4 regions of the Mesorhizobium sp. WSM4308 genome follow, and region 1 is predicted to be linked to each of the others. Evidence: predicted binding sites of a transcription regulator. Region 1 holds the regulator's gene; each other region holds the start of a gene.

Region 1 (7,711 bases):
AGAACGACACCAGCTGGTAATAGATGATCGCGCCGGCAAAGGGCGCCAGCAGCTGGCGCCAGACCGTCTGCTTGCCGACGACCGCCTCGCCGATCATCAGCGCGGCCAGGCCGTTGATGAGGATACCCAGCCCCATATTGACGTCGGCAAATCCCTGCGACTGCACCATCAGTGCGCCGCTCGACGCCGAAAACGCGCTCGCCAGCCCGACACCGCCGATGGTCGCCGCCCAGACATTGATGCCTTGCGCCTCGGCCATGTCGGGATTGGCGCCGACGGCGCGCACGGCAGTCCCCTTCTCGGTCCTGAAGAACATGTAGAGCGCCGCGAAGACGATGAGCGCGAGAAGGCCGGCGACAACGATCTTGCTGGCCGGAAAACCCGGCCGTGCGAACGGGACCCAGTCGAACACGGTCGGCGAGCCGAAAACCGAGAGGTTGGACTTGCCCATGATGCGCAGGTTGATGCTGTAAAGCATCGTCATCATCAGGATGCCCGCCAGCAGCGTGTGGATGCGGAAGCGCAGATGGATGAAGGCGGTGCAGCAGCCCGCCGCGAAGCCCGCCGCGAATGCGACGACGATGCAGGTCAGCGGCGATACGCCGGCGGCAAGAAGCACGCCGCAGACGCAGCCGCCCAGCGGAAAGGCGCCTTCGCTGGTCAGATCGGGAAAATTCAGCATGCGGAACGGGATCATGATGCCGAGCACGACAAAGGCCAGGATCAGGCTCTGCGCCAGGGTCACCGGCATGATCGCGACAAAGCTGGTGAGAACGTCCTGAATAAAGCCCATGGTGATCAGCTCGCCAGCAACATGCGGTCGGTCTTGATGGAAAAATGGCCGATCAGATCGATAACCGTGACCCTGGCCTTCTCCTCGCCAGTGACCTCCAGCAGGACCCGGCCCGCATCGAGCATGATCACCCGGCTGCCATAGTCGACGGCGTGCTGCATGTTGTGGGTCACCATCAGTGTGGTCAGTTTCAGCGCGTTGACGGCGCGCACCGTCGCCTGCATGACGATCTCGGCCGTGCGCGGGTCGAGTGCCGCGGTATGCTCGTCGAGCAGCAGCAGGTCCGGCGATCCGCCGACAGCCATGATCAGCGACAGCGACTGACGCTGCCCGCCCGAGAGTAGGTCGACACGGGTGTCGAGACGATTTTCAAGGCCGAGGCCCAATATCGACAGGCGCTCCTTGTAGGACGCGAGCCTCGCGGCGTTCAGCCCTTGTCGCAGCGTGCGTTTTCGGCTGCGCAGATCGGCCAGCAGCATGTTCTCCGCCACGGTCATGCTGGCGGCGGTGCCGCGCATCGGATCCTGGAAGACGCGCGCCAATCGCGTGGCGCGCTTGTGCACCGGCATGGCCGTCACGTCCGCGCCGTTGATCAGGATCTTGCCGGAATCCAGGACAAGAGCTCCGGAAATGGCGTTGAGCATGCTGCTCTTGCCGGCCCCGTTGGAGCCGATGACGATGCCGAAATCGCCGGTGGCCAATGACAGGCTGAGGCCGTCCAGCGCGACCTTCTCGTCGGCCTGCCCCTTGTAGAATACTTTGCGCGCGGATCGGATATCGAGCATCGTTCCTCCCTGGCCTGATGGGCGACGGCGACGGCGCCGTCGCCCGTCCAGCCCGATATCAGTCGACGATGCAGCCGCAATCGGCCATCGAAGCCGGTATCTCGATGCCGAACGCGGCCATCGCCTTGCGGGAAATCGTTGCCATATGGTCCTTATAGGCCGGGCGCGACGGCGCGATCGTCTTGGGATCCTTGCCCTTGAGAATCTCGGCCGCGATGTTGCCGGCATTCATGCCGACCTGCGTGTAATTGACCGCCAAGCTCGCCGGCACGGTACCGTTGCGGACCGCGCTGTCATCGGAGTTGACGACCGGGATTCCCGCCTGGCGCGCGGCCGCGGAGACGGCGGCGATCGCCGGCTGGATCAGGTTCGAGGCCGGACCGTAGATCACGTCGGCCTTGCCGGCGAGCGAAGCGATGCGTTGCTGGATGTCATTGACGTTGTCGATGCCGACTTCGACGACCTCAAAGCCGGCGGCGGGTGCCGCTGCCTTGATCTTTTCGATCAGGGCAACGTCATTGGCCTCGCCCGGATTGTAGGGCACCCCGAAGCGCTTGGCGTTCGGCAGCAGCTTCTTGGTGAAGGCCATCACCGCGGCGACATCCTGTAGATCGCTGGCGCCGGTCATGCCTTCGTCTCCGGCGTCCCACGACGGCACCAGCTTGGCCGCCACTGGATCGGTGACCGCGGCGAAAACGATCGGAATCCCGGAACCGGCGAGCGCCTTCTTGGCGATCTGCGAGACCGGCGTGGTGATGGTGTAGATCAGCTTGGGCTGCTCCGCCTGCAGCTTGGCGATCATCTGCGGCACCAGAGATGCATCGAAGTTGGTATGGCTTTCGGTGTAGACGACGTCCTTGCCCTCGACAAAGCCGTTGTCCGTCAGTGCCTTCTTGAAGCCCGCTATGGCGGCATTGAGCTGCGGATGCTCGCCGAAATTGGCGATGCCGATGCGTATCTGATCGGCTGCGGCGCTGCCGACGCTGACCATCAACGCGCCTGCCAGGGCCAATCCCGACAGCCAAACGGATTTCGACTTCAACATCATTTCCTCCCAGATTTGATCAGCGCCGCTCTCAAGGACGGCAACTGCGGCGATCATGGTCAGTCCCTCGCCGCGTGTCAAACATTATATATAATTCTTGCCATACTTCCCCTTCATATATAATTTTCACAGGCTGATGATGGACCGACCGCGATGCAGGATCAGAACAATTCCACGAAGACCGAAGCGGCCTATCAGCTGCTGCGGCGCGATATCCTGACCACCCGCCTCATGCCGGGGGCGCCGCTCAAGCTGAGCGCGCTGCGCGGCACATACGGCGTCGGCTGGACGCCGCTGCGTGAAGCGTTGTCCCGACTTGAAGCCGAACGCCTGGTCACTGCCATCAGCAATCGCGGCTTTGCCGTCGCTCCCGTGTCGCGCGCCGAGCTCGAGGACCTGGCGCGCGCAAGGATGGTTGTCGAAATGCCGCTGTTCCTGGAATCGATCGCGAACGGCGGCAGGGAATGGGAGGATGCGGTCGTCACCGCTCATTACCGGCTCTCCCGCTGCAAAACCGCGGTCGATGACCCTTCCGATGCGGCCGTCGACAAATGGGACGAGAGCCACGAGGCCTTCCATGCGGCGCTGCTGAGCGCGGCGACGGCAAACTGGCTGTTGCGCTTCCGCTCGACGATCGCCGATCAGCTGCGTCGGCATCATCGGTTTCTCGGCCTGGCGCCGACTTTGCGGGCGGCGGCCGGCCTGAAGGACGGCTACGGCGAGGCAATGGACGCGCTGCGCGAGGCGATCGCCATCGAGCATCACACCGCGATCATGGAAGCGGCGCTCGATCGGGATGTAGAGCGGGCAAAGGCGCTGATGACGGCGCATATCGGCTACACGCTGCATGTCTATGTCCACAGCGAAGACAACGGCGCCAACACTTACACCGCGCGCGCCGGCAGCCTGAAAGCGGTTTCCGGATGATGCTTCCGCGGCGTCCGGATCCACGTGGCCGTGCCGGCCTGAACTCACGATCGTTGGCGTTTTGGTTTCGTTTCGTTCTGCCGGAATGGATCGATACGCCGCTCAAATCCGCCCCGCAGACGCCTCCCAAACACCTGATGCCAAACCGCGTTCAGGGCTAGGCCACAGGCCATTAACCGAAACGATTTCAATGCGCGTACCGGCAGGGAAATCATTGATCGCGACCCTCTGCCCCGGTCAAAAAATTTCAGACGCGTTAACAAATTCATTAAACTTTAAACAGTTGCGGAACACAACTGGAACAGATAGTGTTTGTTCTGGGTTTGTTTTTCGATTCTGATTCAAACCCTTCGTTCAATGCCTCGGGGGGCCGCCATGCTGACACGCAAGCAACATGAACTGCTGATGTTCATTCATGAACGGCTCAAGGAAAGCGGCATTCCGCCGTCCTTCGACGAGATGAAAGAAGCGCTCGATCTCGCCTCCAAGTCGGGCATCCATCGCCTGATCACGGCACTGGAGGAACGCGGCTTCATCCGCCGGCTGCCCAACCGGGCGCGGGCACTGGAAGTGCTGCGGCTGCCGGATTCGATCGCGCCCGGCCTTAACGCGGCAAAGAAATTCTCGCCAAGCGTCATCCAGGGCAGCCTCGGCCAGGGCGGTCTTGGCCGCCAGATCAAGCCGGCGCAGTCGCGCTTGCCTGCGGCCGGCAATGATGACGATGCGGTTTCCGCCGTGTCGATCCCAGTGATGGGCCGCATCGCCGCCGGTGTGCCGATCGATGCCATCCAGCACCAGACGCATTCGATCTCGGTGCCGCCGGACATGATCATGGGTGGCGAGCACTATGCGCTGGAGGTCAAGGGCGACTCGATGATCGACGCCGGCATCTTCGACGGCGACACGGTCATCATCCGCAACGCCGACACGGCGAGCCCGGGCGAGATCGTCGTGGCGCTGGTCGACGAGGAGGAAGCAACCCTGAAACGGTTCCGCCGCAAGGGCGCCTCGATCGCCCTTGAAGCCGCCAACCCGGCCTACGAGACGCGCATTTTCGGGCCAGACAGGGTCAAGGTGCAGGGCAAGCTTGTCGGGCTGATCCGGCGTTACTGAGCAGGAGCGGCCGTCTTTTCGGGTTTTTGATAGGGCGCCAGCCCCCTCGCCTCACGCGAAAATTTTCGTTGCTCGTGCCAAGGCCGATACGGCCCGTCCACCGCGAAGCTGACGGTTGGCGGGCCAGTTGCCGATTGGCGGTCGAAGAACACGGCGGCACTGCCTTTGCGGGCAAGTTGCCGTTTGGTGACGACAAGAACCAGCGGATTGTGGCAGGCATCATAGCCCGTCGCGTCATTGACGACGATCAGGTCGGCGAAACCGCAGGCTTTCCAGGTATCCTTGCGGTCTTCGACATGCGCGATGATCGCACCCGACGGGTGCCGTGCAAGACAGACGCCATCCGTGCAGTAGAACGGTGCTCCCGGCGGCAGATTGACGGCATCGGCAATGTCGAATTGCCCGTCCGCCCTGTCGAACATCTCCGGCACGACGATGGTTTCGGACACCAGCGCGCGTTTCCAATTGTCGACGGTGAACTCGTTCGGGCGAGCCCGGCTGACCGCGAGTTCTCCACCGCCGATCGGCAGCGCCACCAACCGCGCATCTTCGGAAATCAGCACATCCGGGGTGCGCGTATCCGATACTGTCAGCAGGCCGGCAAGCGCGAATGGCACTGCCGCGAGCCGCAGCCAGGTCGTCGCCATCGTCGCGATGACCAGGGCGATGGTCACCAGCAGCACGGATCGCTGCGAAATCAGCCCGACCGCATCGACCGGGGAGCGTTCCGATATCCACGCCGATATGGTGATCATTGCGGTCAGGCCCTTGCCCATCACGTAAAGGAAGGGGCCGTCGGCACCAAAGGGCATCGCAAGAGAACTGAGAACAGCGAAAGGCATGACTATCAGTGACACGATCGGCATGACGGCCAGATTGGCGAACAGGCTGAGCGGCGACACACGCTGGAAATGCCAGATGGCAAACAGCGCCGTGGCGCAGCCGGCGATGATGGAGGTCATCGCCAGCCCGCCCGTCGCCAGCAGGAATTTTCGCGTGAGAAAACCCGGCAGAGTTCGCTTTGGCGGTGGCGGTCTTGCTTTTCCCGCATGGTGATCCGCCCAGCCGGCATAGGCGCCGACCAGCGCGGCGGTCGCAGCGAACGACATCTGGAAGCTTGGGCCGACGACCTCATGCGGCGACACCACAATGACGGCGATCGCCGAGATGGCGAGGTTGCGCATGGTCAGTGCCGCGCGATCGAACAGGACGGCAACAAGCATCACCGCCAGCATGATGAAGCTGCGTTCGGCGGCAACGACGACACCGGAAATGACGAGATAGGCGGCGATCGAGAACAGGGCGGCGGCGGCCGCATATTTCTTCACCGGCCGACGCGCGGAAAAGTCCGGAAACAGCGCAAAGGCACCGCGCAGCAGCCCCATGATGGTGCCGGCGACCAGCGCCATATGCAGCCCGGAAATGGAGATGATGTGATAGATGCCGGTGCGCCGCATCGCCTCGTTGATTTCATCGGGAATGCCGGCCCGCACACCGACGATCAGCGCCGCCGCGATCTCACCCTCGGCACCGCCAACCCTGGCCCTGATGTGGTCGGCAATGGCTTCACGAGCATTTTCTATCCCCGAGAAAAGGCGGGCCGTGAGCGGCACCTCGTCGTCCGTGGCTGGGACAAGCTTTGGATTGCCGAGAAAGAAGCCGCTGCCGCCAATACCGGCGAAATAGCTGTCGAAGGAGAAATCGTAGCTGTCCGGCCGCACCGGGCCGGTCGGCGGCAACAGTTTAGCGTAGCCGGTGACCATGGAGCCGGCGGTCATTTCCGCCGGGATATCTCGCGCCGAAAGCCTGACCCTTTCCGGCGCATAACGCAGTTTCGGCCGTGCGGTCGACGTCACGTCGACGGTCAGCCGGATGCGGCCGGTCTCCATCCGGTCGAGCGAAACGACGCGGCCGGTCACTTGCGTCGAGATTTCCGAACCCAGCATCTGGGTGCCCGCCCGCCATGTCTCGACCTTGGCGACAAGCAGGCCAAGCGCGCACAACAATGCCGCCATGAAGCCCAGATGGGTTTTCGGCCAGGAGCGCGAAACAAGCGCACAGACCGCCATCAGCACGACGACCGCGACAGGCTTTGCAAAATCAGGCTCCGCCGCGAGCGAATAATAGCCGATCGCTCCAGCGGCCAGACAAACCGGCACCAGCAGGAAGGCGATGCCCCGGTCAAGCTCGAGCTCCGCTGCCGTCGCCGCACCATGGCGCAGGCGAGGCCAGGAAACCCGGGCGAGTCGCCGCCGGACACGCACAATCCGGCCTGAAGCAGGCGGCGGAAGTGTCGCCGGCATATCCGCCTGCGGCGGTTGACGATCGGAGCCCGGCACCAGAGGCGATAGCGGCTGCGAGACTGGCGGCGGAATCGCAAACAGGGACCGTTCGCTGACGCCAACACCAGCGTCCTCGCCCTGTTCCGAGCCCCGGCCTCGTCCAGCCATCGGGTCTGCCCCTTGCACCGCTGACGCCCTATGCTACATGAACGCGCGACGCGCGAAAGTCCGCGCAGTCGCACCCCGCTTCAGATGGTTTCCGAGAGTTTCATGTCCGACAAGGTCGTCACTCGTTTTGCCCCCTCGCCCACCGGCTATCTGCACATCGGCGGCGCGCGCACGGCGCTGTTCAACTGGCTCTATGCCAAACACACCGGCGGCACGATGCTGCTGCGCATCGAGGACACCGATCGCGAGCGTTCGACCGCCGCCGCGACGGCCGCCATCCTCGACGGCCTCACCTGGCTCGGCTTGACCTGGGACGGCGACGCGGTCTCGCAATTCGAGCGCGCGCCGCGCCACCGCGAGGTCGCCGAAGAACTCGTTCGCATGGGCAAGGCCTATTACAGCTACGAAACGCCGGCCGAGCTCGAAGCCATGCGCGAGGCAGCACGGGCCAAGGGCCTGCCGCCGCGCTACAACGGCCAGTGGCGCGACCGCAGCCCCTCGGAGGCGCCTGCGGGCGTCAAGGGCGCCATCCGCATCAAGGCGCCGACCGAAGGCGAGACGATCGTCCATGACCGCGTCCAGGGCGAGGTGCGCTTCC
Region 2 (7,711 bases), on a different contig from region 1:
TCAGGGCGGGAGCGGGTGCCGGCTTCTTGGCATCCTTCTTCGGCTTGCGGGCTTCCTTGCCTGCCTTCATCGCACCTTTAGCCATGATTCGTTCCTCCAGTTGCGGGGAATGAAGTGAAACAAGAGAAACGCTTTGCTGCAAGTGGGCAGTGTCTGTCGCAACCGCCGGCCGACTGCTTTCAACCGGTTTCTAATTTGCTCGTAAACCATGGCCGTCCGTGCCATTCTCGTTTTCGCACTGCAGCATCGACCCGCGCCTTCGCCCGGGTGATCGTCGGGCAGGCCGGTCAGGACGACAATGCGGATCCACATCGGCTGCGCGATGAGTTTCGACTTCCCGCAGGAGACGCCGCTCATCGCGATGCTCAATGTCCACTATTCCCGCGCATCCGACCTCGAGCGGCCGGATTTCCTGACCTCCAGCCCGCCAGTTCCGGTTGAGGGTTATCGCGACAGTTTCGGCAATTGGTGCAATCGCTTCGTCGCGCCGCCCGGGCGATTCACCTTCGGTACGGATGCGGTGATCCGCGACACCGGCACATTCGAGATGGGCGAGCCGATGGCCTGGCAGCACGAGGTGCGCGACCTGCCGGCCGAGACGCTGCTGTTCCTGCTGCCCAGCCGGTTTTGCGAGAGCGACCTGTTGGCCAACGAAGCCTGGCGGCTGTTCGGCCATACGCCGCTCGGCATTCCGCGCGTGCAGGCGGTGTGCGATTTCGTCCACAACCACATCGTCTTCAACTACGGCAACGCGCGGCCGACGCGCACCGCTGCGGAAGCCTATCGGGAACAGAGCGGCGTCTGCCGCGATTTCGCGCATCTTGCCGTCACCTTCTGCCGGGCGCTCAACATCCCGACGCGCTACTGCACCGGCTACATCAGCGATATCGGTATGCCGAAGCCGTGGTCGAGCATGGATTTCGCCGCCTGGATGGAAGTCTATCTCGGCGGCCGCTGGCATGTTTTCGACCCGCGCAACAATGCGCCGCGCATCGGCCGTATCCTGATCGCTTCCGGGCGCGACGCCGCGGATGTGCCGCTAACCCATATTTTCGGACCGGGGACACTGGCCGGCTTCAAGGTGTGGACCGACGAGATCGTCGAATAGTCGCGGTCTCCCGCCGGCCGGTCCCAAACAAATCGCGTCTTGAACGACCCGGCAGTTGGCGCGTTATGGTGGAGCTGCGGCCGTCCGGCCGTTAGACAGGGGCACGTTGAACGAGGACCAAACCGCATGGCCGGTCACGGCGGCTCCAAAATGGTCATCTATGCGGCACTTGCCGGCAATCTGGCGATCGCGCTGACCAAATTCGCCGCCGCCTTCTTCACCGGCAGCTCGGCGATGCTGTCGGAAGGTGTGCATTCGCTGGTCGATACCGGCAATGGCGGCCTGCTGCTCTACGGCATGCACCGTGCCGCGCGCCCGGCCGACCGCACGCATCCGCTCGGGCATGGCCGCGAACTCTATTTCTGGAGCTTCATCGTTGCCCTCCTGGTCTTCGCGCTGGGCGCCGGCGTGTCGTTCTACGAGGGCATCATCCACATCATGGCGCCGGAGCCTGTCGCCAACGTCAAGGTGAACTATGTCGTTCTCGGCCTGTCCTTCCTGTTCGAGGGCAGCTCCTGGCTGGTGGCGCTGAAGGAATTCCGCCGAGAGAAAGGCAAACAGAGCTGGCTGCAGGCCGTGCAGTCGAGCAAGGACCCGAGCGTCTATACCGTGCTGTTCGAGGACAGCGCGGCGCTTGTCGGCCTGATCGTCGCCTTTGCCGGCATATTGGCGGCGGAGTTGCTCGAGATGCCGGAACTCGACGGCGCCGCCTCGATCGGCATCGCGCTCATTCTCGGCGCCACGGCGATTTTCCTCGCCCGCGAAAGCAAGGGGCTGCTGATCGGCGAGCCGGCGTCGCCCGAAGTGCAGAAAAAGGTGCTGGCGATCGTGCAGCAGGATCCGGCGGTGCAGCACGCGAACGGCGTCCTGACCGTCCATATGGGACCGCAAGAGATCGTTGCCGGGCTCAGCATCGAATTCGAGGACCATCTGTCGGCGCCGGAGATCGAAGCCTGTGTCGAGCGCATCGAGGCACGGCTGAAGAAGGAGATGCCGGAGATCACGCGGCTGTTCGTCAAGCCGCAGACCACGGGCACCTGGGAGCAGCGGCGCAAGCTGATCGAAACGGCATCGAACTAGTCCTGGACCAGCGCTGCACCGTTGCCCCGTCGCATTGCCTTGCTAAGATCAGGCGACGGATTTCGGAGGAACGACCATGAAGATCGACGGCGGGTGCCATTGCGGCGCCATCACTTACGAAGCTGAGGTAGATCCGGAAAAAACCTCGATCTGCCACTGCACGGACTGCCAGCAGCTGACCGGCACGGCCTTCCGTGTCTCGGTGCGGGTGCCGGAGGAAAGCTACCAGATCACCAAGGGCACGCCAAAGGTCTACATCAAGACCGGGGCCAGCGGCGCCAAGCGCGCCCAGGGCTTCTGCGGCAACTGCGGTTCGCATCTCTATGCGACATCGGTTGGTGACGGACCGAAAGTCTACGGTATCCGGGCGGGCACGGCGCGGCAGCGCGATGAGCTGGTCCCTCGGACGCAATACTGGCACCGGTCGGCGCTGCACTGGCTGCCGGAATTCGAGGGGACCAAGATCGTGGACGAGCAGTAGCCTCGGCCCTCCCGGTCGAAAGCCGCCCTAGACAAGCAATTATGTGCTAGCTTGGCCCGCCATCAAAGGGGCGGGTGATGACGATGTTGGAAACGGACAAACTGTTCGCCGGCTCGATCCCGGAAAACTACGACCGCTATATGGTGCCGTTGATTTTCGAGCCATTCGCCGCGGACCTTGCACGGCGGGCAGCGTCCTTTTCGCCCAAAGCCGTCCTGGAAGTCGCCGCGGGCACCGGGGTCGTCACCCGCGCCTTGGCGCCAAAACTGTCCCCTGACGCAACCTATGTCGTGACCGACCTCAACCAGCCGATGCTCGACTACGCCGCTTCGCGACAGGCTCGCGACGGTCGCATCCAATGGCGCCAGGCCGATGCCATGGCGCTACCGTTCGAAGACGCGGCCTTCGATCTCGTTTGCTGCCAGTTCGGCGCGATGTTCTTTCCCAGCCGCCCATCCGCCTACCGCGAGGCCAGGCGGGTGCTGAAACCCGGCGGGCATTTCCTGTTCAACGTTTGGGATCGCATCGAGGAGAATGTCTTCGCCGATGATGTGACCAATGCGCTGGCCAGGATGTTTGCGAACGATCCGCCGCGCTTTCTCGCCCGCACGCCGCATGGCTACCACGATACGGCGCTGATCCGCGGCGAGCTGGAAGAGGCCGGCTTTTCCGGTGTGGCGATCGAAACGAGGGCTGAACAAAGCCGCGCCCCCTCGCCGCGCCTGCCGGCCGTGGCCTATTGCCAGGGAACGGTGCTTCGCACCGAAATCGAGGCCAGGGATCCCGGGAAACTGGACGCCGCAACGGATTACGCCGCATCCGCGATTGCGGCCAGACATGGCAGCGGCGCGGTTGCCGCCAAAATCCAGGCGCACGTCATCGTGGCCATGGCCTAGGCCGGAATTGCCGGCTAGAGCAGTTCACCGTTTCACGGAAACGGCAACCCGCTCTAACTCTTTGTTTTAACGCAATTCCGGACGGAAAACCGTTTCACACTTTTCCTGGAATTGCTCTAGTCGTCGCCTTCGACGACCCGCAGCCTGAGCTGCCCGGTCTTTGAATCGGCAGCGCGCGGACCGGGCTCGAGTCTCGCCGCGGGCGCCCGTGACGGCGTCTCCGGGCCGGCATCGCCATCGGCCTGCGCGCCGAACTCCAGCGCCTCGATCTTCTGGCCGCGCTTGGTCACTTTCGATGTCGAGACCAGGATATCGTCGATGTCCTTGGCCGACTGGCCGAAATGCACCTGCAGCTTGCGCACGCGCTCGTCGACGCGCGCGACATCCTCCATCAGCCGGATGACCTCGCCCTGGATCAGATGCGCCTGTTCGCGCATGCGGGCATCCTTGAGGATCGCCTGGATGACCTGGATCGACAGCATCAGCAGCGACGGCGAGACGATGACAACGCGGGCGCGGTGCGCCTTGTGGACGATCGCCTCGAAATTCTCGTGGATCTCGGCGAACACCGATTCCGACGGCACGAACATGAAGGCGGTGTCCTGCGTCTCGCCCTGGATCAGGTATTTTTCCGAGATATCGCGGACATGGATCTCGATGTCGCGGCGGAAGGCCTGGGACGCGACCTTCTGCAGGTCGGCGCCGTCGGCCGCGCGGATGGCATTCCAGGCTTCCAGCGGGAACTTGGCATCGATGGCCAGCGAGGGCGCGCCGTTCGGCATCTTCACCAGGCAGTCGGGCCGGCTGCCGTTCGACAGCGTCGCCTGGAATTCATAGGCGCCATGCGGCAGGCCGTCGGCGACGATCGCCTCCATGCGCGACTGGCCGAAGGCACCGCGCGTCTGCTTGTTGGAAAGGATCGCCTGCAGCTGCACGACCTGGCCGGCGAGCGACTGGATGTTGCCTTGCGCGACATCGATGATGGCCAGCCGCTCCTGCAGCTTGGCCAGGCTCTCATGCGTCGATTTGGTCTGCTCGGTCATGGTCTGGCCGAGGCGGCCGGTCATGGCGTCGAGGCGCTGGCCGATCGACTGGGTCAGCTCCGCCTGGCGCGCGCCGAACACTTCGGCGATGGCGCCCATGCGGCCCTGCATCTCGGCCTGGCTTTGCAAGATGCCGGCCATCCGCGCCTCGGCGTCGCGGGCATGATCGGCGGCTTCCGCGGCAGCGACCGCGCGCGCCTTGGCCGAGCGCCACAGCGCGACGACCAGCGCCACGAACAGGCCGAGAAACAACAAGGCGCCGAAGGCCAGGGCGTGGCCCAGCGTGATTGTCGAGGCGCCAAGCCGTGCGACGGGCTGCGAAAGGATGGTGCTCAGATCATTCATGTGGACAGCATAGCCGATTCGGTGGGCTGGCACAGATCAAAACGTGAACGATACTCAGGTCCACCGGTTGACGCTTTTCGCTGGACGTCTTACGTGGGACGCCATGCCGATCAAGCCGCTCATCATCCTTCCCGATCCCATCCTGCGCCAGGTTTCCAAGCCGGTGGAGCGCGTCGATGCGCCTTTGCGCAAACTGGCCGACGACATGCTGGCGACCATGTATGACGCGCCCGGCATCGGGCTGGCGGCAATCCAGATCGGCGAGCCGCTGCGCATGCTGGTGATCGATCTCGCCAAGGAAGACGAAACGCCGGCGCCGCATGTCTTCATCAACCCGGAGATCCTGGAAAGCGCCGATCAGCGCTCGGTCTACGAGGAAGGCTGCCTGTCGATTCCCGACTATTACGCCGAGGTGGAACGCCCGGCTTCCGTTCGCGTGAAATATCTCGACCGCGACGGCAAGTTGCAGGAGATGGAGGCCGAGGGGCTGATGGCGACCTGCCTGCAGCACGAGATCGACCATCTCAACGGCGTGCTGTTCATCGACCATATCTCCAAGCTGAAGCGCGACATGGTGGTGAAGAAATTCAAGAAGCTCGCCAAGGACAAGGCGCCGGGCAAGCTGGTGGGATAGGGGAACATGCCCCTGCGCGTCATCTTCATGGGCACGCCGGAGTTTTCGGTGCCGACGCTGCGCGCGATCGCCGAGGCCGGACATGAGATTTCCGCCGTCTACACGCAGCCGCCGCGCGCCGGCGGCCGGCGCGGGCTGGAGCTGACGCCGTCGCCGGTGCAGCGCGAGGCCGAACGGCTGGGCATCGAGGTGCGCACGCCGATATCCCTCAAGGGCGACGCCGAGCAGGCGGCTTTCAGCGCCCTGCGGACCGATATCGCCGTGGTCGTCGCCTATGGTTTGCTGCTGCCGAAGGCGATTCTTGACGCGCCCCGGCTTGGCTGCATCAACGGCCATGCATCGCTTTTGCCGCGCTGGCGCGGTGCCGCCCCCATCCAGCGCGCCATCATGGCTGGTGACCTGGAAAGCGGCATGATGGTAATGCGCATGGAAGAGGGGCTGGACACCGGACCGGTGGGATTGCTTGAAAAATGCACCATCGAACCCGATATGACAGCCGGCGATCTGCATGATCGGTTGATGCGCGTCGGTGCTGCCCTGATGGTGGAAGCGCTGGCGCGGCTGGAGGGGAACACCCTGACATTTACCGCGCAAGCGGCGGAAGGGGTGACTTACGCCAGAAAAATCGATAAATCCGAGACGCGGGTGGACTGGACTCGGCCTGCGGCCGAGGTCCACAACCATCTTCGCGGCCTGTCGCCCTTTCCCGGCGCCTGGTCCGAAATAGACATTGGCGGCCGCATGGAACGGCTGAAACTGCTTCGCTCGACGCTGTCCGAAGGCCTGTCGCTTTCGGAAGGTTTGGGCGAGTCGGGAGGAATTCTCGATGACCGGCTGACGGTCGCCTGCGGGGCAGGCGCGATCAGGCTGGTCGAAGTTCAACGCGCGGGCGGAAAGCCCGCCGCCGCGTCGGAATTCCTGCGCGGAGCCAAGATCGTAAAAGGAATGAAGTTCTCATGAGCATGATGTCGATACGCGCGGCAACGCCGCGGGATCGCGAGGCAATTCGCCTCGTCGAGGAACACGCCTTCGGCCAGCAGGCGGAGGCCGGGCTGGTCGACGCGCTGGTGACCGGCGGCGACGCCGTCGTCGAACTGGTGGCGGAAGAAGACGGCCAGGTGGTCGGCCATATCCTGTTTTCCCGGCTGTTCGTCCAGAATGGCGGCAAGAGCTTCGCGGCCGTGGCGCTGGCGCCGCTGGCGGTGGAGCCTTCGTTTCACGGCAGCGGCATTGGCGGCGCGCTGATCCGCGAGGCGCATATCCGCCTCAGGGATGCCGGCGAGACGCTGGCGGTGGTGCTGGGCGACCCGGCCTATTACGGCCGGTTCGGTTATAGCCATGCGCGGGCCGAGAAGTTCGAGAGCGAATATCAAGGCGAGGCGCTGCAGGCGCTGGCCTGGGGCGACGCTCCTGAGGCCGGCAGGCTGGTGTACGCTTCCGCCTTCACGGCTCTCGCCGCGTAGGCGAAAGCGTATAAGCTGCCGGCATGCCGCGTTTTCGCCTCGACATCGAATATGACGGCAACCTGTTTGCCGGCTGGCAGCACCAGGCCGACCAGCCTTCGGTGCAGCAGGCGATCGAGCTGGCGATCGAGAAATTCTGCGGTGAGGCGGTGCGGCTGCGCGCCGCCGGCCGCACCGATGCCGGCGTGCATGCGAGCGCTCAGGTGGCGCATCTCGACCTCGCCAAGCCATGGCCTGAAGACAAGGTGCGCGATGCCGTCAACGCTCACCTGCAGGCAGCCGGCGCGCATGTCGCCATCCTGAAGGCCGCGATCGTTCCCGACGATTTCGACGCGCGCTTCTCGGCCACCGGCCGCCACTATCTCTACCGCATCCTTAACCGCCGCGCGCCCGCGGCGCTGGAAAAGGGCAAGGTGTGGTGGGTGCCGAAGCGGCTCGACGCCGGCGCCATGCACGAGGCAGCAAAAATCCTGCTCGGCCGGCATGACTTCACCACCTTCCGTTCGACCCAGTGCCAGGCCAACAGCCCGGTCCGGACGCTGGAACGGCTCGATGTGAGCCGGGCTGGCGACATGATCGAGGTGAGAGCCTCGGCCCGTTCCTTCCTGCACAACCAGGTGCGCTCCATGGTCGGCTCGCTCAAGCGCGTCGGCGATGGCGG
Region 3 (7,711 bases), on a different contig from region 1:
CGGCCTCGTTCGGCTTTCCCGAACTGATGAAGAAGATCGGCGTCGAGCGCCGCGTCCACACCGCAGGCCAGAACAAGGCGGTGCTCGATCCGTTCAAGCCCGAGAAAAAGGAAGACGTGGAACGGCTGAAGGCGCTGCAGCTCGAGGTGCACGAAACCTTCATCGATCTGGTCAAGGAGCGGCGCGGCACGAAGCTGAAGGACGATCCGGATCTGTTCACCGGCCTGTTCTGGACCGGCAAGAAAGGCGTGGAGCTCGGCCTCGTCGATGCACTCGGCGACATGCGCACGGTGCTGAAGACCCGGTTTGGCGCGAAGACCCAGCTCAGGCTGATCACCGCGCCGCGCGGTTTCCTCGGTCGTTTCGGCCTGTTCGGCTCAAGCAAGGGCTTTTCAGCGCCCGATATTGCCGCCGCCGCCGCCAGCGGCGTCATCGATGCGGCGGAAGAGCGCGCATTGTGGGCCCGCTTCGGGCTTTGAAAACCGCGCAAAACCGTCTAGCATGAAGGCTTGAAGTCCATGCATGCCGTTTTTCCAAAACCGGACACAGTTTTGGGCGACATGCATCAACCGACCCGACCGGCCGCCTTCGCCGGCCCAGCGTGGTAGGAGTTGTGACATGCCGCAGATCATCTTCTTCGCCGTCGTTGGCGCCGCCGCCTATTTTGGCTACCGCACTTTCATCCGGGAAGCCGAGCGCGTGACGGCCAAGGTGCGGCGCACCGAAAAGCAGGCGGCCAATGGCGCGATGGGAACGCTGGTCAAGGACCCGAAGACCGGCGAATACCGGCTGGCCAAGGACTGAGCATCATCCCCTATACGACTGACGCCGTGGACACCGAGATCGGTTCGTGCATCTGGCACGCGCATGCCAAGATCAATCTGGCGCTGCACGTCACCGGCAGGCGTGCTGACGGCTACCATCTGATCGACAGTCTGGCGGTGTTCACACGCTTTGGCGACCGGGTCGAGATCGCGCTCGCCGATAACGATGATTTCACCGTGTCGGGCCGTTATGCGCCGGCGGTTCCGCTCGACGCCAGCAATCTTGTGCTAAAGGCGCGCGATGCCTTGCGACGGGAGGCTGGCCCCTCACGGACCCCGCCCATCTCCATAAAACTCGAAAAGAACCTGCCGGTTGCCTCCGGCGTCGGCGGCGGGTCGAGCGATGCGGCGGCCGTGTTGCGCGGACTGGCGCAGGCATGGGCCTTGGATCTGGACGACGCCGGCTTGGCGCGGATCGGCCTTTCGCTTGGCGCCGACGTACCGATGTGCCTGGCGGCAAAGCCACTGGTGGCGCGCGGCATCGGTGACGAGCTGTCGATGGTACCGGACTTTTCGGCGCTGGGACTGGTGCTGGTCAATCCAGGCACGCCGGTGTCGACGGCGGATGTCTTCGCGACCCTGTCTCGCCGCGACAACGAGCCCCTGCCGCCGCTGCCGCGCAGCATCGATTTTCACAGCCTGCGCAACTGGCTGGAGATTACCCGCAACGATCTGGAGCCGGCAGCCCTTGCACTGCAGCCCGCCATAGGCAGGGCCCTGTCATGGCTCAACAAGGCCGGGTCGGGGTTTTCACGCATGTCGGGATCGGGCGCGACATGTTTCGGCCTGTTCGAGACCGGCAATGTCGCCAAGCGCGCGGCTGCCGAGATCCGCGGCCGCCAGCCCGACTGGTTCGTCGCGGCGACGCGCAGCATGCCATCGGAGGCTGAGTGACATGGCTGGTATCAACGAGAGCCGTTCCTTCATTCCGGTGCGTATCGCGGTGCTGACGGTTTCGGACACGCGCGGCCTTGCAGACGACAAATCCGGACAGACGCTGGCCGACCGCATCACCGAGGCCGGTCACATCCTGGCCGCTCGCGACATCGTCACCGACGACCGCGACAAGATCCGCGACAGGGTGCTGGCATGGTCGCGGGACAAGGCCATCGATGTCGTCATCACCACCGGCGGCACCGGCTTTACCGGGCGCGACGTGACACCGGAGGCGCTGGAGCCAATCTTCGAAAAGCGGATGGACGGCTTTTCGGAAGTGTTCCACCGCATTTCCTACGACAAGATCGGCACCTCGACGATCCAGAGCCGGGCGACCGGCGGCGTCGTCAACGCCACCTTCGTCTTCGTGCTGCCGGGCTCGCCCGGCGCCTGCAAGGATGCCTGGGATGGCATCCTCAAGGGGCAGCTCGACTACCGCCACATGCCCTGCAACTTCGTCGAGATCATGCCGCGCCTGGACGAACATCTGCGGCGCGGGAAGTCGGCTCCGTAAGAGCTGAGGGCAAAGCCCGGGTTTCACGCCGCGCTTGGAAGGCAGAACGGCGTCAGTGCCTTCCAAAAGCCATTCCAAACCGGATGCCGGAGAAAGTACCTTCTCGTGGAAGGCCGATCACGACCCAGGAAGATACGATGAACGAGCATGCCGGCGGGTGCCATTGCGGCAACATACGACTTCGATTTTCAACCAATATCGACCCCTCGCAAATCGAGGTCCGCGCCTGCCAATGTTCTTTCTGCACCAAACATGGCTCGCGCGCCGTCGCCGATCCGGACGGCAGGCTGACCGTCTTGATCAAGGACGAAGCCCAATTGCACAGATATCGGTTCGGCCTGCGTACAGCCGACTATTTGATCTGCCGGGACTGCGGTGTCTACGTCGCGGCGATCACCACCGATGACGGTGATTCAAGGGCGATCGCCATCGTCAATGCCCTGGACGACCGGTTGAAGTTCAGCCGCGAACCAGTCGCCGTGGACTATGATGCCGAGAGCAGGGAAAGCCGCATTGCCCGGCGACAGGTGCGGTGGATGCAGGTGGAGATCCGGTTCGCCTTTACCGAATAACCGGTTCGCCATGAAAGCGCCGGCGCGAGGGGCGTGAGACGCCGAAGCCGACTTCCATCATCAGCCGCGGCGTGCGCGTCGGCACGGTGCCCATGTGAAAGCCGAACGGATCCTCGACGAAGCCGAGGCCGGCTTCGCCGGTCAGCGTCACCGGGCTGTGCTCGCCATAGACGTCCAGCACCTCCTGGGCGGGATGGCCGACCAGCAGGGTCAACTGATGCTTGATGGCGCGGCGCCTGTGGCTGCCCCTGACATAGACATGCGGACCGGTGTCGGCATCGACCGGCTTGAGGTAGAAGAAGAACTTCAGCATGCGCCAGTCGTCGAGGTCGAAATGATACTTGCCGAGCGAGGCAAGGTTCTTGTCGGCGTCCGAGGCCTTGCCGGTCGGAAAGCTCCACCAGACGCGCGTCGTGATCAGTTTCGCCTGAGCGCCGAGATAGTGCGCTGCAATGTCGAGAAGCAGCGGATCGCGCTGTATAGCGAGTGCCGCCGGGCAGTCGAGGATGCGCTCGAAATAGTGTCCGCTGAGCAGAGAGCGGCCCAGGCGTTTCTCGGCCTGCGCATGGTCGCCCGGCATGAATTCGAGACGGCGGTCGAAATTGCCGAAGCAAGGCTTGCGCCCCGCGAAATCCGCGATCTCTTCATGGATCTCCGGCGGCAGGACGAGGCCTGAAAACAGCCCGTCGGAACGCAGCGCATCGACCGCCGCCGCCCGCTCGACACCGGAAAACATCGTATCGCCGACATTGTCGGCAGGACGGGCGCGTTTTGCGCCCAACCAATGCATCCGACGCCCGGGCATGGTGCGCGCCAGCATGAACATCGGCAACCAGGCCGGGTTTTCGCGCAGGTCCGTGAGATAGGTCGGAATGCGCACGGCAATACGCCGCAGCAGGCTGCCGTTGCGCGCAATGGCCTCGAGACTGTCAGCACCGGAATTGTCAGGGGTTGAAAGCGTCATCGGGTCCTCTTCTTTGAGGGTGACACCGATGCCGCATCGGTGCCCACCACTCGCATGACCCAAACCCAATTCACCCACCTCGGGAAAGGCTAACCGGGCGTCAGATTTTGTGCAATGCACAATGAGCAGAGCAGGTGCAAAAAATCACTTCGGCGCGCGGTGTTGCTGCTTCGGCGGCGCCACCCAGATCTCAGCCTCGAGCTTCTTCGTCGCAAGGCCCCGCGCCAGCGCCTCGGCGCTGCTGGCACTCTTTGACAGCGATGCGGCCTGGCGCTTGCTGATCACCAGCCCGTCGGCGAGCGCACGGTTTCCCGAAAAGACCCTGGCCAGGAAAGGCGTGCGGCTGCCCCGCGCGCGCGAAAACCGCGCCGCCATGGTTTGCCTCGCCGTGTGGGCGACGACCGCGTCGGTCCAGCCCTCCACCAACCGCGCGCCCGGCTCCAGCAGCAACAGCCAATCACCCTTGGCCTGCCTTATCCCGGCGGCGATACCGCCGCTTGCCACATAGTGGCAGCCGGCATGGTCGGCGACATGATGCGTCTGGTCGTTGGAGCCGGTGTCGCAGACGACAACTTCGCGCACCACGCCCTCGACCGCGCCGCCAATCAGCGAGCCAAGCGTGCGGGCGAGAGCCTCCTCGTCATTGCGGGTTTCGATGAGAACACTGAGCATATTTAGCCGAATAGCGGAAAGCCGCGCACAGCGCCAGTTTTTGCGGCGCAGCATAAAAAGTTCTTGCTTTGTTCTCGTTGGCAAAATAGGAATAATTTCATGAACAGAGCGATTCGACACAACATGGACAGTCCCTGGGAGCGGGCCAAGATGGAACCGATCGTGCGTGCCGACATTGCAGCCTTCGGGGCAGGACGAGCCGAAATGGCCAATGCGATGATCGAGCAGAGTGGCATGCGCATCCGTCCGGACCGCAATCGCGGACGGTCGGCGGGCATCAATCCGTCCGGCCGCTTCGAACCGGTCAGCCGGCATGTCTTCGACGATGGCTGGAGTTCGCTGGAGGAACTGCCGCCGTTCAAGACCGAAGTGCAGGTGGAAAAGCCGCGCACCATCATCACCCGCAACGAATCGCCCGACATCTCCTTCGACCGGTCGATCAACCCCTATCGCGGCTGCGAACATGGCTGTGTCTATTGTTTCGCGCGGCCGACGCACGCCTTCATGGGCCTGTCGCCGGGACTGGATTTCGAATCCAAGCTGTTCGCCAAGCCGGATGCGGCGCGGCTGCTCGACAAGGAACTATCCAAGGACGGCTACCAGCCGCGCACCATCGCCATCGGCACCAACACCGATCCCTACCAGCCGATCGAGAAACAGTACCGGATCATGCGCGAGATCCTCGAAGTGCTGGAAGCGCGCGGCCATCCGGTCGGCATCGTCACCAAATCCGCCCTGGTGACGCGCGACATCGACATATTGTCGCGCATGGCCGAACGCGGACTGGCCAAGGTGGCGCTGTCGGTGACGACCATGGACCGCATGCTGGCCAGGACGATGGAGCCCCGCGCGTCGACGCCGACCAAGCGGCTCGAAGCGATCCGGCAACTCTCTGACGCCGGCATTCCGGCTTCGGTCATGGTGGCGCCGATCATCCCCGGCCTCACCGACCAGGAGATGGAGCGGATCCTCGATTCGGCCTACGCCGCCGGTGCGCGCGAGGCGGGTTATGTCGTGCTGCGCCTGCCGCTGGAGGTCAGCCCAATCTTCAAGGATTGGCTGCTGCGCCACTATCCCGACCGCTATCGCCACGTGATGTCGCTGATCCGGTCGATGCGTGACGGCAAGGATTACGATTCGGAATGGGGCAAGCGCATGAAGGGCGCCGGACCCTACGCCTGGCAGATCGGCCGGCGATTCGAGATCACCGCCAAGCGGCTCGGCCTCAATGCCGAACGGCGCACGTTGCGCACCGACCAGTTCATCGCCGCCGGAAAGGACCAGGAGCAGTTGATGCTGCTGTGAGACTGCAATTCGCGGCGGCGGTTTGAGCTGCCACGGCGCACAAAATCCCGTCCGGCCTGCCCCGGCCTGCAGACGGTGCCCTCCCGGTCCGGCGCCCCACCCGACCCGGAGGGACTTGCGGAGAATCGGAGCCGATGCGAACCTCGCCGCAACATGGCTCGCGCGCGTTCCGATTCTCCGCTTCTCTTCGAAATCGTCGAGAAACCCGATTTCTCCTTCGAAACGAAGGCGATGGCCGACGGGTTGTGGCCGGTCGCCGGGATGGACGAGGCTGGCCGCGGTCCTTTGGCCGGACCGGTGGTCGCGGCAGCGGTGGTGCTCGATCCCGCCAACATCCCCGAAGGCCTAGACGATTCCAAACGTCTCAGCCATTTGCAGCGCGAGGCGCTGTTCCTGCGCATTCTCGGCTCCGCGCAGGCGGTTTCGATGGCGTCGATCAGCGCCGAGGGCATCGACGGCAGCAACATCCTCAAGGCCAGCCTCGAGGCGATGCGCCGCGCTTTGGTCGGGCTGTCGGTTCGCCCGAAGCTCGCGCTTGCAGACGGCCGCGACGTGCCGCCCGGACTGCCATGCGATGGACGCGCGCTGATCAGGGGCGACCAGCGCTCGCAGTCGATCGCCGCTGCCTCCATCGTCGCCAAGGTGATGCGCGACCGCATGATGTGCGGCTGCGGCAGCCACCACGACCGCTACGGCTTCGAGGTCCATATGGGCTACGCCACGGCCCGGCACCGCACGGCGATCGAGATGCATGGCCCGGTGGCACGGCTGCACCGCGTTTCGTTCGCGCCGTTCAGGCTGGGCGGGGCTGAGGTGGTTGAGGAAGAGAGCCTTGCCGGGCTGGATTGAGCCGACAGCGACATAGCTGATCTCCCCCCTTGTGGGGGAGATGTCCGGCAGGACAGAGGGGGGCGCTGTCCAGCCGGGATATCGATCGATCCTACTCGGCTTCCTGAACATCTCCAGCCTAAGGCGGATTCAAAGTTGGCCAGAGGCAACCAAGGCCGGCATTCTTTGGCGCCCCCCTCTGCCCTGCCGGGCATCTCCCCCACAAGGGGGGAGATCGGCAGCGTTGGCCTCGGCGCTGAAACAAAAAAGGCCGCCAGGTTGCCCGGGCGGCCTTTTGATATCGAAATGTCAGCTCAGTTCAGCTTGGCCTTCACATCCGCGAGCGAAGCCTTGAACAGGTCGGCTCCGGCCTTGACGTCGACCTTGGCGGCGAGCAGCGCGCGGGCGGCTTCGACGGCGATGTCGACGGCGCTTGCGCGCACCTCGGCGACCGCGTCACGCTCGGCCTGACCGATCTTCTGCTCGGCAAGTGCCGTGCGCCGGGCGACATAGTCTTCGGTCTTCTTGTGCGCTTCGGTGGCGAGCATTTCGGCTTCGCGCTTGGCGGCCGCGACAATGTCGGCTGCCTCCTGCTCGGCTTCCTTGCGCTTCTTCTTGTACTGGCCGAGCAGTTGCTGGGCCTCGTCGCGCAGCTTGCGTGCCTCGTCGAGTTCGCTGCTGATCCTGGCAGCGCGGGCGTCGAGCGCCTTGGCGATAAGACCGGGCACCTTGATGTAGATGGCGACGCCCAGGAAGATGATCAGGGCAATCGTGGCCCAAAGCGTCGCGAGAGATGTAGCGTCCATGATGCGCTCCTCACCGGGCCACGGATTTGACCGCGGCCGCGATCTCGGCCTTGCTGGCCTTGCCGCCGACCAGGGCCTCGACGATCGCCGAGGCAGTGTCCTCGGCGATGCTGCCGACTTCCTTCATGGCGTTGGCCTTGATGGATGAAATGCGCGCCTCGGCCTCGCCAAGCTTCTCGTCGAGCGCGGCCTCGATCTTCTTGCGCGCGGTCTCGGCTTCCGCCTTGGCCGCATCCGCGGCCTGCTGGCCGATCGAGTTGGCGTTCTTCTTGGCTTCGGCCAGTTCCTGC
Region 4 (7,711 bases), on a different contig from region 1:
CGGGCCATGCGGTCGAGTGCCGCCTCGTAAAGCTGACGCTCGGAATAGGACTGCTCCGGCTGGTTGTCGGCGCGGTAGAGGTCGCGCACGACTTCCGAGATGGAGATCAGGTCGCCAGAATTGATCTTGGCATCATATTCCTGGGCGCGGCGCGACCACATGGTGCGCTTGACGCGGGCGCGGCCCTGCACGACCTTCAACGCGCGCTCGACATAATCCTCTTCCGACAGCTTGCGCATGCCAATGGAGGTCGCCTTGGCGACCGGCACCTTCAGGCGCATCTTGTCCTTTTGGAAGTCGATGACGAACAGTTCCAGCTTATGGCCGGCCACTTCCTGCTCGTCGATCGACACGATCTGGCCAACGCCATGCGCCGGATAGACGATGTACTCGCCGGTCTTGAAACCGTGACGCGCACCAGTGGACTTCTTCTGCGGGGTGATCGTTGCCATTACGCCCTGAACTCCTTGTTATGGGCCGGCGGCGGTGCCGGCTGAACTCGTGCGACCGGAGAACCCGATCGTTAGCCGCACAACAGATGAACCCACCGGAAAGGTCGGGACCGGCAAACCGCACGAACTGCGACCGCCTGACCCCAGATCGCTCTGGTCCGGACTGGGATTTTCACCTTTCAGTGATTTGGGGCGTCTGCGCCATAAATCGACGTTGTGTCACCGGCATGTTTCGCTGATGTAGCACAAAAAGTCGGAAGAATCAAGGTTTTGCTGCGTAAGCGAAGGCCACAACCAATCGCCGCCTGTCAAGGCGGTTAATCCGATCTGCCTGTTACCCTGCGTCATACAAGCCTTTACGGCCGCATTGTCAATCGCCTTCGCCGGGCTCGGCGGAGAAGTATTTCTCGAACTTGCCGGCCTCGCCGTCGAAGGTCTTGGCGTCTGCCGGCGGCTCCTTCTTGGCGGTGATGTTGGGCCATTTCTCGGCATATTCGGTGTTGATCTGCAGCCATTTGTCGAGACCTGGCTCGGTGTCGGGCTTGATCGCGTCGGCCGGGCATTCGGGCTCGCAGACGCCGCAGTCGATGCACTCGTCGGGATGGATGACGAGCATGTTCTCGCCTTCATAGAAACAGTCGACCGGACAGACCTCGATGCAGTCCATATATTTGCACTTGATGCAATTGTCGGTCACGACATAGGTCATCGGTCGGCTCCGGGACGTCCCAGCTTAATGGGCCAGTTTCTTGGGCTTTTTCCGTGAGGTAACGCCTTTGCCTCTCGCTTGCAAGGGTTGCCATGCGCGGCCGCCCCGGCGTTTGCGGAATGGAATTCCAGGCGGCAGGCGCGGCAAGGGCGGCTGATGTCCCGGGAGCATCTTGTTTGCCGGGTTCCGTTCTGCCCTGCGTCCGCCATTGCCCCGGGATCGCGGCCCGCGATCTGGCCGGCCAGCTTCAATCTTCGCCAAGCAGGCGGTCGGTCTGGCGGCGCTCTCTCTTGGTCGGGCGGCCGCTGCCGGCCTCGCGCAGCGCCGGCATGGCGTCGGGAAGCGCCTCGCCCTTCGGTGTCGGCGGCGGCGACATATCCTCATAGAGGGTGCGGGCTTCCTCCGCGGGGCCGCGCCGGACACCAGCGCCAAGCACCTTCCAGACGAAAATGCGCCGGTCGAGCGTGATGGTCAGCACATCGCCCGGCTTGACCAGATCGGAGGCCTGCGCTGCTTTGTCGCGATTGATGCGCACGCGCCCGGCGACGACGAGCTTCGCCGCGAGCGAGCGCGATTTCACCGCGCGCGAGAAGAACAGCCATTTGTCGATGCGCTGGCGGCCTTCGGCAACCATCGGACCCTACCGAGCCTACTTCTTCAACTGGTCGCGCAAGGCGGCGAGCTTGGCGAACGGCGAATCCGGATCGAAGCGCATCGGACGTTCCTCGCGCGGCTTCGGCTGGAAAGCAGGCTTTGCGCCCCCCTTGCCGCGATCGGGACCGCCCTTGCCCTCGGGCCGGCCACCCTTCCAGTCGGGTCGGCCTTCGCGACGCTCGCCCTGCGGGCGGCCGTCACGGCGCTGTTCGCCTTCACCCTGTGGTTTGGGCTTGAACTTCGAACGGTCGAAGCGCGGCTTGCCGGCGCCATCGCGACGCCCCTCATGAGCGGGACGTTCGCCGGGCGCGCCGGTGGTTTGAGCAGCGACGGCCTCGGCCGGCGCATTGCCACGGCCGCGCGCTTGTCCGTTGCGCTGGCGGTTGTTGCGGCCTTCGTGATGGCGGGGGCGCTGTTCGAAACGGCCCTGGCGCCACAGCAGGATCGGCTTGGGCACTTCGGCTTCGGCGATGGGCTCGCTGGTCTCACCCTCCCCTTCGTGGGGAGGGTCGGCGCGCGGCGCCGGGGTGGGGGGAGCGGCGGTGCCGTCGGCACTGCCTGAATCGTTGGCTTCATCGCCACCACGTGCATCGTCGGCGCTGTCACCCCCACCCGCGTCGCTTCGCGCCGCGACCCCCCCCATCGAGGGGGAGGTAAGGGCGCTATCGCTTTCGGCGACAGCAACGTCAGCAACGGCTTCCGCCACGAGCGGAACTTCTTGCGCGGCTTCTGCCGGAGCTTCTTCCGCGGCAGGCTCTGCCCTCGTTTCCGCGACGACCTCGGCCGGCGCTTCGACGGCGGCCTCGGCGGCTGCCGGCTCCGAACCCTCGACCGCCGCCTCCGCGGCCGCGGCCGTAGCGGCGGCTTCGGCTGCCTTGGCCTGCTCGGCGCGCGCGGCTTCTTCCGCCGCAAGTTTCGCGGCGGCAGCTTCCCGCGCGGCGGTGTCCTGCGCCTCGAGCCGTGCTTTGACCTCCGCCGCCGGCTTCGGCTCGGCGCGGTAGCCGAGGCCCTTGAGGATCTCTTCCATGTCGTCGGCGGTGGCACCGAGGATCGACATCATCGGCGGCGTCACCATGAAGGAATGGCCGTCATAGGCGCCGTCCGGGCGCTGGCCGAGGCCGGGCTTCCAGTTGGTTGCCGGACGGATGAGGTCCGCCAGCCGCTCCAATATGTCGACGCGCACGGCGCGGCGGCCGAGATTGCGATAGCCGGCCAGCTTGTAGAAAGCCTTGTCGAAGGCAGGATCGATGACCACGGAGGTGCGGCCGGACGCCAGCGCGTGGACGACGTCGCCGAAACCAGGCTTGTCCTTGCCGTCGTTCTTCAGCGCCCACAGCAAGGTCACCAGCCCGGCGGGGGCCGGCTTGATCAGTGCCGGCACGAAGACATGGTAGGCGCCGAAGCGCACACCGAGCCGGCGAAGGGCCGCGCGACCCTCCTGGTCGAGCGACTTCATCTCCTCGGCGATATCGCGGCGGTTGATGAGGCCGAAATTCTCGACCAGCTGGAAAGCGATGCCTCGGCCGATGCCGGAAATCTGCTCGGCGTTCTTCAGGTCGACCAGTGGCTTCAGCAGCGTTTCGATCTGGAAGTTGACGAAGCGTTCGGCGCGCGCGGCGACCTTGTCGCGTGCCGGACCGGTCAGCTGTTCGTCGGCCAGCAGCACGAGGCGCGGCTTCAGCGCGTCTTCGCCGGAAACCAGCGTGCCGATCGGCGCGCCGATCCAGCGCAGCGTGCCGTCCGAGCCAAGCGCCAGGTCGCCATTGGCGCAGGCGCCGAAGCGTTCGGCGCGCGCCTCGAACTCGGCGGCCAGCGCCTTTTGCGCGGCCGTGCGCACGGCCTTGGCGTCTTCGCCGCCGGCGGTCTGGTCGGCGGTGAAGCGGAACCCTTGCAACTCGCCGACATGGTGGCCTTCGACAAGGACGGTTCCGGTAGGACTGATTTCGGCTTCAGGCATGGTATTTTCTCTAAGGCGCCGCATGAGGACGGAAGTCCTGCGGTCTACGAAGCGTTTCGTCAACCGCTCATGCAGCGCATCCGACAATCTGTCTTCGATTTCGCGCGTCTTTTCCTGCCAGTGTGCCTGATCGGCCAGCCAGCCGGGCCGGTTCGACACGAATGTCCAGGTGCGGATCTGGGCAATACGGTGCGACAGCGTGTCGATGTCGCCCTCGGTGGTGTCGGCGCGGCGCACCTGCTCGGCCATGTAGTTCTCGTCGACATGGCCATGACGGGCAAGGTCCATGTAGATGGAGGCGATCAGGTCGGCGTGCTGGGCAGGCGCGATCTTCCTGTAGTCGGGCAGTGCGCAGGCTTCCCACAGCAGCGCGACGCGCTTTGCATCGGTGGCGAGCGCGCGGATGTCATCGTCGCGGGAGAGATATTCGAGCGCCTGTGCGTCGACCGCCGGCAGGGCGCGCGTCAAGCCCTCGACCGGGGCGTTGGTCTCGATCGAGCGCTTGAGCGTATCGAGGCTGCCGAAGTCGAAATGCGCGGTGCGCCACTGCAGCACCTTCACCGGATCGAAGTCGTGGCCCTCGATCTTCTTGACCAGCTCTTCGTCGAGCGGGTCGACCTGGCCAGTGACGCCGAACGTGCCGTCGCGCAGATGCCGGCCGGCGCGGCCGGCGATCTGGCCAAGCTCGGCCGCCGTCAAGTTGCGGTACTGGTAGCCGTCGAATTTACGGTTCTGGGCGAAGGCGACATGGTCGAGATCGAGATTGAGACCCATGCCGATGGCGTCGGTGGCGACGAGATAGTCGACATCGCCGGACTGGAACAGCGCCACCTGGGCGTTGCGAGTGCGCGGCGATAGCGCGCCGAGCACGACGGCGGCACCGCCCTGCTGGCGGCGGATCAGCTCGGCGATGGCGTAGACCTCGTCGGCGGAAAAGGCGACGATCGCAGTACGGCGCGGCAAGCGGGTCAGTTTCTTCGAACCGGCATAGGCCAGATGCGACAGCCGCGGCCGCGTCACCACCGAGACGCCCTTCAGCAGGCGCTGCAGGATGCCGTGCATGGTGGCGGCACCCAGCAGCAGCGTCTCCTGGCGGCCGCGCAAATGCAGGATGCGGTCGGTGAAGATGTGGCCGCGCTCGAGGTCGCCGGCGAGCTGCACCTCGTCGATGGCGACGAAGGCGGCGTCCGTCTCGCGCGGCATGGCCTCGACGGTGCAGACCGAATATTTCGCGCCGGGCGGCTGGATCTTCTCCTCGCCGGTGATCAGCGCGACCTTGTGTGCGCCGACCTTTTCGCAGACGCGTGTGTAGACTTCGCGGGCCAGCAGCCTGAGCGGCAGGCCGATGACGCCGGTTTCGTGCGCCACCATGCGCTCGATGGCGAGATGGGTCTTGCCGGTGTTGGTCGGCCCAAGCACGGCGGTCACGTCGCGGCCCGACAGGATCAGCGGCTCAGTGTGTTTCGGCTGGATGTTCATCGACCTGGAAATAAGGCTTTCTGGCCTCTGGTTGTCGGGAGCGTGCCTCAACTGGCGCGTATGACAGGCGACACATAGGGATTTCGGGCGCGAAGCGAAAGCGGAATGTTCCACCGGCGGCTCGAATGCAACTCTGTCTGGCGCTAAATTGGCTGCAGCTTAACTGATGGAACGAGTCTGGAACGAATCGGCGACGAATCGGCGACTCGCTCAGATTCAGCTTTTGTTCACGGCTACATATGGATTTTGTGAGCCCGAGTCTCACCACATGCTGAATCATCGAACTGGCCCGTTTTATGCTGGCGGGCCTTGTCCTTAACTTTTGCCGGCAAATGAACGAAGCATCTCGATGGCTGTCGCTCAACATTATGAAATTGTTAATCTTTCTGAATTTGTCGTTAATGAAACACGGCTGAAACCCGGGCATTAACGTTAACTTCCGCCCAAAGCCGGAACGAATCGGCGACAAATCAGCGCCGGCGACATTTTCCCGTTTTGTTCCGTCAATATCTTGTGTTGTGAACAGCTTATCCACCGAGGATTCACAGGCTTGCCCACAGGGTTCGCACAGGCGGCGCTGCCGCCATTAACCTTTGCGTGCCGGATTGGGGCATTGCGCCGCAGCGGGGCGTCCAGGGCTCCAGGCCTCCATTGAAAACGGACCGGTTTCCCGGTCCGTTCGTCGCGGGATGTGAGCCGCCGTCAGACGTCTCAGGCGAAGTACTGGCCGCCATTGGCGGTGATGGTCGAGCCGGTGATGAAGCCGGCATCCTGCGAGGCGAGGAAGACGACGCAGCGCGCGATCTCTTCCGGCTCGCCGAGGCGGCCGACAGGGATCTGCGGCAGGATGCGCTCGTTGAGCACCTTCTCGTCGATGGCCTTGACCATTTCGGTGGCGATGTAGCCGGGGCAGATGACGTTGACGGTGATGCCCGCGCGAGCACCCTCTTGAGCGAGCGCCTTCGAGAAGCCGATGTCGCCGGCCTTGGCGGCGGAATAATTGACCTGGCCGGCCTGGCCCTTCTGGCCGTTGATCGAGGAGATGGTGATGACGCGGCCGAACTTGCGCTCGCGCATCCCGTTCCACAGCGGATGCGTCATGTTGAAAACACCCGACAGGTTGGTGTCGATGACTTCTTTCCACTGGTCGCGGGTGATCTTGTGGAACATGGCATCGCGGGTGATGCCGGCGTTGTTGACCAGCACCGAGACCGGGCCGAGGTCGGCCTCGACCTGTTTGATGCCGGCGGCGCAAGCGTCATACTCGGCGACCGACCATTTGTAGACCGGAATGCCGGTCTCGGCCTTGAATTTCGCCGCCGCTTCGTCGTTGCCGGCGTAGTTCGCGGCAACCGAATAGCCTGCGGTCTTCAAAGCGATCGAGATCGCCGCGCCGATGCCGCGCGATCCGCCCGTGACGATTGCAACCTTGGTCATGCATTTCCCCTTTTTGATATCGCCCTGTTTTCGGGCTTGGCAGGCACTCGATATTGAACGGGCGGCTCGCGCCGCCCGGTCATCGTTTTCTCAGAGCGCTTCAACGCACATGGCGACGCCCATGCCGCCGCCGATGCACAGCGTCGCGAGGCCCTTCCTGGCGCCGCGGCGGCGCATCTCGTGGACCAGCGTGTTGAAGACGCGGGCGCCCGAGGCGCCGATCGGATGGCCGATGGCGATGGCGCCGCCATTGACGTTGACGATCGAGGGATCCCAGCCCATGCCCTTGTTGACGGCGCAGGCCTGCGCGGCAAATGCCTCGTTGGCCTCAACAAGGTCGAGATCGCCGACCGACCAGCCGGCCTTCTCCAAAGCCTTGCGCGAGGCGGGGATCGGGCCGGTGCCCATGATCGCCGGATCGACGCCGGCGGTTGCCCAGGACGCGATGCGCGCCAGCGGGGTGATGCCGCGCCTTGCGGCCTCCGCTTCGCTCATCAGCAGCGCGCCGGCCGCTCCGTCATTGATGCCGGAGGCGTTGGCGGCGGTCACCGTGCCGTCCTTGTCGAAGGCCGGCTTCAGCTTGGTCATAGCGTCAAGCGTGGCGCCGTGGCGGATGTATTCGTCCTGGTCGACAATGGTGTCGCCCTTCTTGCCCTTGATGGTGAAGGCGACGATTTCGTCCTTGAATTTGCCGGCCTTCTGGGCGGCCTCGGCCTTATTCTGCGAGGCCAGCGCGAACTGGTCCTGATCGTCCCGGGTGATCTGGAACTGGCGGGCGACGTTTTCGGCGGTGTTGCCCATGTGGTAGCCGTTGAAGGCGTCCCACAGGCCGTCCTTGATCATGGTGTCGATCATCTTGTAGTCGCCCATCTTGACGCCGGCGCGCAGGTGCTCGGCGTGCGGCGACAGCGACATCGATTCCTGTCCGCCGGCAACGATCACCTTGGCGTCGCCGGTGGCGATCTGCTGCATGCCGAGCGCGATGGCGCGCAGGCCCGAGCCGCAAACCTGGTTGAGGCCCCA

The links. The regulator LexA, encoded in region 1, represses DNA repair genes until DNA is damaged. The targets are predictions, from matches to a motif close to TGTTCNNNNTGTGTTCNG.
Region 2: a site for LexA is predicted at 4,986-5,003, ahead of CK227_RS13220 (DNA recombination protein RmuC). Genes of this name have one in related genera too.
Region 3: a site for LexA is predicted at 4,541-4,558, ahead of CK227_RS00785 (PA0069 family radical SAM protein). Genes of this name have one in related genera too.
Region 4: a site for LexA is predicted at 5,419-5,436, ahead of CK227_RS07410 (helicase-related protein). Genes of this name have one in related genera too.

Annotation. Positions count from the first base shown of each region.
Region 1 is NZ_NSFW01000013.1:141,356-149,066, forward strand. Features, by position in the region: gene CK227_RS23545 (ABC transporter permease) at 1-793, opposite strand, end outside; gene CK227_RS23550 (ABC transporter ATP-binding protein) at 799-1,578, opposite strand; gene CK227_RS23555 (ABC transporter substrate-binding protein) at 1,637-2,623, opposite strand; gene CK227_RS23560 (GntR family transcriptional regulator) at 2,777-3,550, shown strand; gene lexA (transcriptional repressor LexA) at 3,926-4,663, shown strand; gene CK227_RS23570 (ComEC/Rec2 family competence protein) at 4,657-7,113, opposite strand; gene gltX (glutamate--tRNA ligase) at 7,216-7,711, shown strand, end outside.
Region 2 is NZ_NSFW01000006.1:160,882-168,592, forward strand. Features, by position in the region: gene CK227_RS37805 (hypothetical protein) at 1-85, opposite strand, end outside; gene CK227_RS13200 (transglutaminase family protein) at 299-1,108, shown strand; gene CK227_RS13205 (cation diffusion facilitator family transporter) at 1,235-2,188, shown strand; gene CK227_RS13210 (GFA family protein) at 2,265-2,669, shown strand; gene CK227_RS13215 (class I SAM-dependent methyltransferase) at 2,753-3,565, shown strand; gene CK227_RS13220 (DNA recombination protein RmuC) at 3,682-4,953, opposite strand; gene def (peptide deformylase) at 5,057-5,587, shown strand; gene fmt (methionyl-tRNA formyltransferase) at 5,600-6,547, shown strand; gene CK227_RS13235 (N-acetyltransferase) at 6,544-7,050, shown strand; gene truA (tRNA pseudouridine(38-40) synthase TruA) at 7,074-7,711, shown strand, end outside.
Region 3 is NZ_NSFW01000001.1:158,818-166,528, forward strand. Features, by position in the region: gene CK227_RS00750 (S49 family peptidase) at 1-479, shown strand, start outside; gene CK227_RS00755 (membrane protein) at 619-804, shown strand; gene CK227_RS00760 (4-(cytidine 5'-diphospho)-2-C-methyl-D-erythritol kinase) at 831-1,718, shown strand; gene moaB (molybdenum cofactor biosynthesis protein B) at 1,720-2,274, shown strand; gene CK227_RS37020 (aldehyde-activating protein) at 2,412-2,846, shown strand; gene CK227_RS00775 (hypothetical protein) at 2,836-3,810, opposite strand; gene CK227_RS00780 (glycosyltransferase) at 3,955-4,482, opposite strand; gene CK227_RS00785 (PA0069 family radical SAM protein) at 4,633-5,787, shown strand; gene CK227_RS00790 (ribonuclease HII) at 5,941-6,636, shown strand; gene CK227_RS00795 (F0F1 ATP synthase subunit B) at 6,930-7,421, opposite strand; gene CK227_RS00800 (F0F1 ATP synthase subunit B) at 7,432-7,711, opposite strand, start outside.
Region 4 is NZ_NSFW01000003.1:320,142-327,852, reverse strand. Features, by position in the region: gene CK227_RS07425 (CarD family transcriptional regulator) at 1-452, opposite strand, end outside; gene fdxA (ferredoxin FdxA) at 823-1,161, opposite strand; gene CK227_RS07415 (RNA-binding S4 domain-containing protein) at 1,409-1,795, opposite strand; gene CK227_RS07410 (helicase-related protein) at 1,811-5,251, opposite strand; gene phbB (acetoacetyl-CoA reductase) at 5,963-6,688, opposite strand; gene CK227_RS07400 (acetyl-CoA C-acetyltransferase) at 6,779-7,711, opposite strand, start outside.